Regions from separate parts of the Actinoplanes sp. NPDC019969 genome, predicted to be linked through region 1. Evidence: predicted binding sites of a transcription regulator. Region 1 holds the regulator's gene; the other holds the start of a gene.
The links. The regulator HspR, encoded in region 1, represses chaperone genes until heat shock. The targets are predictions, from matches to a motif close to TTGAGTNNNNNNNACTCAA.
Positions count from the first base shown of each region.

Region 2: the regulator HspR is predicted to act here: its motif matches at 2,105-2,123, upstream of lon (endopeptidase La).

Region 1 is NZ_JBVHFK010000001.1:1,317,588-1,320,995, reverse strand. It holds gene ACZ3II_RS06265 (cation:proton antiporter) at 1-470, shown strand, start outside; gene ACZ3II_RS06260 (hypothetical protein) at 656-1,102, shown strand; gene ACZ3II_RS06255 (heat shock protein transcriptional repressor HspR) at 1,173-1,616, opposite strand; gene dnaJ (molecular chaperone DnaJ) at 1,637-2,827, opposite strand; gene grpE (nucleotide exchange factor GrpE) at 2,900-3,408, opposite strand, start outside.
Region 2 is NZ_JBVHFK010000013.1:339,880-343,287, reverse strand. It holds gene ACZ3II_RS34700 (glycoside hydrolase family 12 protein) at 1-84, shown strand, start outside; gene ACZ3II_RS34695 (phosphatase domain-containing protein) at 653-1,135, shown strand; gene ACZ3II_RS34690 (L,D-transpeptidase family protein) at 1,292-2,038, opposite strand; gene lon (endopeptidase La) at 2,140-3,408, shown strand, end outside.

The DNA of each region.
Region 1 (3,408 bases):
TCGGCATCGCCATCTCCGGCCCGGTGGCGCACCACGCCACCCAGATGCTGTCGCCGCTGCGTGACCTGTTCGCCGCGGTGTTCTTCGTCTTCTTCGGACTCTCCACCAATCCGGCCGACATGCCGCCGGTGCTGCTGCCGGCGTTCGGGCTGGCGGTGCTGACCATGCTGACGAAGGTGCTGACCGGCTATCTGGCGGCACGGCGGGCCGGGATCGCGCTACCCGGCCGGATCCGGGCCGGTCTCGCGCTGATGCCGCGCGGCGAGTTCTCGATCGTCATCGCCGGGCTCGCGGTGGTCTACGGGGTGGACCCCCGGCTGGCGCCGCTGGCCACCGCCTACGTGCTGATCACCGTGGTGACCGGTCCGATGCTGGCCCGGCTGCCGGACTACGCCTGGTTCAAGGAGCTCGTCCGAAAGCGAATGGCGGCGCAACGAGCCACCCAAAAGCCGCTGCCATCCCCGGAGTGACCTGCGCCTCTTTTAAAAACGCCTAAAGTTACTGTCCAGTATCTGAATGTGAGGCCTTGACACTTCCGCAGCGACACTCCGCACGCTACCGTTGCGCGGCGACGACTCTGAGTATTGGGACGTTCGACACTATGGTCAGCGTGTGACGCCGACCGTTGATGTTGACGGTTGAGTGAGGCGGCGGCGTGAGCGTGCGTGAAGCTACATTCCTCGGTTTCGGCAATCCGGTCGATCCTCGGCCTGACGAGTTGCAGGCCTGGGCGTACAACCCTGAGTCCGTTCCCCTGAGCAGCATGCCGAAGGACTGGGATCTCCTGATCTCCGGCGACGTGCTCGGCCCGACCCTGTTCGAGCTCGCCATGGACCGGCAGTGCCCGGCCCGGCGGTTCGCGCAGCACTGCATGTACATCTACGCCGCTGACGGGGTGCGGCAGAACGCGAGCGGGCAGCGCAAGCGCCGGCTCAAGAAGTTCGTGGAGCGCGCGGAGGAGGTCGGCGACGAGCCGATGCAGATCTGGGCGCACAACTGCCGGGTGCTGATGACCCGGCCGGAGCTCTTCGACCACCACGACTGGCTGGAGGGCGGCCTGGTGCGCTACCCGCGCAGACTGGGCCTTTTCAACCGCCGCTGAACACGCAACGTGTTCAGCCGGTGACTACATGCTGTAGCGGCGGCCTCTCCTCCGGGAGGGGCCGCCGCTGTCATCTGTCCGAGGAGCGGCGCGGGCGCCACACCACCAGAGCCGTCGAGTGGGTCTGCTGACGAACCAGATCGCGGCCCGAGTACGGGTTGCTCATCGCCTCCATCTGGGCGATCCGCGTGTACGCCGCATCCAGCTGCTGCTCCAGCTCGGCAACCCGTTCCTGCAGGTCGCCGACCAGTTGCTCCAGGCCGATGATGCGCTTGACCCCGGCCAGGTTGACACCGTCCTCCTGGCTGAGCCGCTGCACCTCGCGCAGCAGCGCCACGTCCCGTTCGCTGTACCGCCGGCCGCCACCGCCGGCCCGGCCGGGTTGCACCAGGCCGAGCCTGTCGTACTGCCGGAGGGTCTGCGGGTGCATCCCGGCCAGCCGGGCCGCCACCGAGATGATCAAAACCTTCGCGTCGGAGGCCTGTTCCATCGAGATGCTGATCTCTTCATACATGTGCCACCTCCCGAGAGGGATCAACCGGCCCGGCGCAGACGGGCCTCGAGCCGCTCACGCCCCGGCGGCGGGGTGAGCTTCGCGAACTTCTCCAGCGCGTCCCGGGCCTCGCCGGACACGCCCGCCGGAATCTGCACGTCGACCGTGACGATCAGGTCGCCGGCCTGGCCCTCCTTGCGGACCACACCCTTGCCCCGGGCCCGCAGTTTCCGGCCGCTCGGGGTACCCGGCGGCACCCGCAGCGTGACCGGGCCGTCCAGGGTCGGCACCTTGAGGTCGGTGCCGAGCACCGCCTCCACGATGGTGATCGGGACGACCAGGGTCAGGTCGTCGCCGCTGCGGCCGAAGAGGTCGTCGGGCCGCACCTTGACCTGCACGTACAGGTCGCCGGCGACACCGCCGCGGTCGCCGGGCTCGCCCCGGCCGCTGAGCCGGATCCGCTGCCCGTCGGCGACACCCGCGGGGAACCGGACGTTGATCGTGCGGGTCTTGGTGACCCCGCCGGTGCCCCGGCACTCGCCGCACTTCTCGTCGACGATGCTGCCCGAGCCCTGACAGTCCCGGCACGGCTCGGAGAAGCTGAACGAACCCTGGTTGCTGGAGATCAGGCCGCTGCCGTGGCATTTCGGGCACGCGCGCGGGGTGGTGCCGGGCTTGGCCCCGCTGCCCCGGCAGTTGTCACAGGCGCCCGGTGTGCGCAGCGTCAGCGGCAGGGTGGTGCCCCGGACCGCCTGGGTGAAGTCGAGGGTGACCTCGGTCTCCACGTCGCGGCCACGCTGCGGCCCGCGCCGGGCCGGGCCGGGCGCGCCCTGGCCGCCGGAGAAGATCGAGCTGAAGATGTCGGAGAAACCGGTGCCGCCGAACCGCCGGTCCGCACCGGCGCCGCCGGCCGCCCCGGAGAAACCGCCGAACAGGTCCGACGGGTCGAACTGGGCGCCACCGCCGCCCCGGGCCCCGCGCCGGAACGCGCCTGAGCCGAACAGCGAGCGCATCTCGTCGTACTCTTTGCGCTTCTTGTCGTCGGCGAGCACGTCGTACGCCTCGGAAGCGGCCTTGAACTTCTCCTCCGCCTCCTTGTTGTCCGGGTTGCGGTCGGGATGGAGATCGCGGGCGAGCTTCCGGTACGCCTTCTTGATCTCGTCGGGGGAGGCAGACCTGTTCACGCCGAGAACGGCGTAGAAGTCCTTCTCGAGCCAGTCCTTCGAGCTCATGTCAGTCCACCTCCTCGACTCGGCGACGTCCCGCCCGCCGGCGAACCGGCGAGCGGGACACAGTCACTGATTTCACTCCGGATCGGCGACCGCGACCAGAGCCGGGCGCAGCAGCCGCTCGCCCAGTGTGTATCCCCGGCGCATCACCTCGACACAGGTCGGCTCGGTGACATCCGCGGACGTCTGGTGAGCGACCGCCTCGTGCCGGTTCGGATCGAAGGGGTCGCCCTTCTCGCCGAACGGCACCAGACCCAGCTTGCCGGTCACCGCGGTGAGCTGCTCCGCCACCGAGGCGAACGGGCCGACCAGGTCACCGTGCTCCCGGGCCCGATCGATGTCGTCCAGAACCGGCAGCAGGTCGGTGAGGACCTTGCCGGTCGTCTGCTCGGCTGCCGCACCCCGGTCGCGGTCGACCCGCTTGCGGTAGTTGGCATATTCCGCGGTCACCCGCTGGAGGTCGTGGGTCCGCTCGTCGAGCTCGCCCCGCACTGCCTCCAGCTCAGCGCCGAGGCCGGGCTTGGCCTCCTCCGCCACCGGTGTCTCGTCCTCCTCCTCGGGGGCGCGGTGCGCGCCGGCCGGCT
Region 2 (3,408 bases), on a different contig from region 1:
CAGTTCCAGTTCGGCTACGAGATCTCCGGCACGAACGGCCAGGCCGCCTTCACCACCAACAGCTACACCCTCACCGCCAACTGACCCCTTCTCCGGTACGGGCCACCAAAAGTCCCGTGACCCCCGGCGGCTACGGCAGGCGTCCCCTCCGGACCGCCCCCTGCTGCCGCTCATGCATGCCCGTCACGGCTACCCCTGGGGGTGGGGGCCTCAGCTCCGCTGAGACCCCCACCCCCGCACCGTCACGTCCAAGCCAACCCCACCGCACAGCCGCACAGCCGCACAGCCGTGCGGCCGTGCGGCCGTGCGGGCGCGCCGCCGTGCGGACGTGCGGACGTGCGGACGTGCGGACGTGCGGACGTGCGGCAGATCGTGAGCCGTCGCTGACGCCGCTTTCGAGTGGCGCTTGACCGGCCTGAACGACGGCTGACGTCGTCAGCCGTCGGCCAGACCGGCCACCGCGCGGCCAAGACCGGCGTCAGCGACGGCTGGCGAAGCCAGCCGTACACCACACCGGCCACCCCGCCACCAAAACCCGCCTCAACGACGGCCGGCGGTCTTTTCTAGCGGGAGGGTGTGGGGGCGCGATGGCCGGGACGGGACGGCTCGACGTCGCGGTCGGCGGCGGAGGGCGGCGGGGCAGAATGATCACATGCCGGAGAAGCCGATCGCTGTGTTCGACGTGGATGGGGTGGTCGCTGATGTGCGGCATCGGCTGCGGCATGTCGCGCGGCGGCCGAAGAACTGGCTGGCGTTCTTCGCGGCCGCTGACCGGGATCCGGCCCTGGAGGAAGGGGTCGCGATGGTGCTGAGGTATGCGGCCGATCACCGGGTCGTCTGGCTGACCGGCCGCCCGGAACGGTTGCGGCAGGTGACGGAGACGTGGTTCGCCCGGCACGGGCTGCCGGCGGGCCGGTTGCTGATGCGGCCCGACGACGATCGGCGGCCGGCCCGCGAGTACAAGCACGGCCGGCTGCGCGCACTCGCCGGCGAGGGGACGATCGCCGTGGTCGTCGACGACGATCCGGCCGTGGTGAAGGTGTTGAAGGCGGCCGGTTTCCCGGTGCGGCTTGCCGACTGGGTGGGCTACGCCGAGTCGCTGCGCCAGGCCCAGGAACGCGACGGCCGCACGTAAAGGCAGGGAACACGAACGCCCCCGGGTAGAAGGCTGGGAAACACGACGGCCACGCATGGGGAATGCGGGAATGCGATGGCCGCGCATGAGGGAAACGGGACGGCGATGGCCGCATCGTTACAGCGGGAACGCGACCTGCCGTACCGGGCAGAGGGGTCAGGCGGCTCGGAGGGCGACGGCGGGCGCCATCACGATGCGGGGCTTGTGGGCCGGGTCGAGCCAGGTCAGCAGGCGGACCATATCGGGCAGGGCGACGGAGACGCAGCCGGCGGTGGACCCGGCGCCGCTGGCGTGCAGGAAGATCGCTGAGCCGAGCCGGGTGTCGGCGGGCTGGTCGGCGATGTTCTGGCCGCGGACGGTGTCGTACCGCACGCCTTTCGGCTTGTTGAAGTCGATGACGATGGCGTGCGCGTACTGGGTGGGGTAGCCGGCGAGGCGTTCCGCCTCGGAGGTGCGCCAGGTGCGGTACGGCGACGCCCACGTCTGGAACAGGTTGTACGTCTTCGCGTCCTGGTTGTCGCCGGCCCAGTGGTCGTTGCCGTCGACCTTGCGGTACGGCAGCCGGGCGCCCGGGTTCGCGCGGACCCCGAACGCCTCGGTGAGGGTGAACGTCCCGGCCGGGGTCTGCCCGGTGTCCTGGCGCCGGATCGGTGTCCACCGCCAGCCGCCGTACCCGATGCGGGCGGGCATGGCGGTGAGGACTTCCCGCCACCGGTTGTCGGAGCCTTTCTGGTACGCCCGCACTGTCGCCTGGGTCGACGTCCAGCTCTGCCCGGTGACGACGACGAGCTGCCGGGCGTCGCCGACGTGGGCCAGCATGTCGGGCAGTGCGGCGCCGGCCGGTGAGGCGGGCAGCAGCATGATCGTGATCACCAGCGCGGACAGGGCCGCGAACCGTCTCATGGCCGTCGATCTTAGGGCCTGTGTTCGCTGAAAGTGAACGCCGGAAGATCCGGAAGACCGGTGGAGTTGAGTCGTGCGTACTCAACTTCCCGGAGGTAACCGTGACCAGCAAGCGACTCCCCGTGCTGTTCCTCGATGACACCGTCCTGCTTCCGGGCATGGTCGTTCCGGTCGTTCTCGACGAGGCCGCGCAGGCCGCCGTCGACGCGGCCCGCACGTCGGCCGGCTCCGAGCTGCTGATCGCCCCGCGGCTGGAGGACCGGTACGCCTCGTACGGCGTGATCGCCACCCTGGAACAGGTCGGCAAGATCCGTGGCGGCTCTCCCGCCGCCGTGCTGCGGACCGGCCCGCGCGCCAGGATCGGCAGTGGGGTGACCGGCCCCGGTGCCGCCCTGTGGGTGGAGGCCGAACCCGTTCCGGCGACCCCGGCGAACCCGGAGGTACGCGACCTCGCGGACGCGTACAAGAAACTGGTCGTCTCGGTCCTGCAACGTCGTGAGGCGTGGCAGGTCATCGACTCGGTCAGCGCCATCGACGACCCGAGTGATCTGGCGGACACCGCCGGCTGGGCGCCGTACCTGAACAACGATCGCAAACGTGAGCTGCTGGAGACCCCGGACGTCGAGGCCCGGCTGCGGCTGCTGATCGAGTGGACCCGCGATTTCCTGGCCGAGTCCGAGGTCAGCGAGACGATCGAGAAGGACGTCCGCGAATCGGTCGAGAAGCGCAACCGCGAGTACCTGCTGCGGGAACAGCTCAAGGCGATCCGCAAGGAGCTCGGCGAGGGCGAGCCGGACGGCACCGACGACTACCGGTCCCGGATCGAGGCCGCCGACCTGCCGGAGGCGGTCCGTGAGGCGGCGCTGCGGGAGGCCGGCAAGCTGGAGAAGGCAGGCGACCAGAACCCGGAGGCCGCCTGGATCCGGACCTGGCTCGACACCGTCCTGGACCTGCCGTGGAACGAGCGGACCACGGACAACACCGACCTCGAAGCCGCGCGGGCGGTGCTCGACGCCGACCACCACGGTCTCGACGAGGTCAAGGAGCGCATCGTCGAATACCTCGGTGTCCGGGCCCGGCGCGAGTCGCGTGGCCTGGAGACGATCGGCGGCCGGGGTTCCGGCGCGGTGATCCTCCTCGCCGGCCCGCCCGGGGTCGGCAAGACGTCGCTCGGTGAGTCGGTGGCCCGCACGCTGGGCCGCAAGTTCGTCCGGGTCGCGCTCGGCGGCGTCCGGGACGAGGCGGAGATCCGCGGGCACCGGCGCACCTACGTGGGCGCGCTGCCCGGCCGGATCGTCCGCGCGATCAAGGAGGCCGGCACGCTGAACCCGGTGGTGCTGCTGGACGAGGTGGACAAGGTCGGGAGCGAC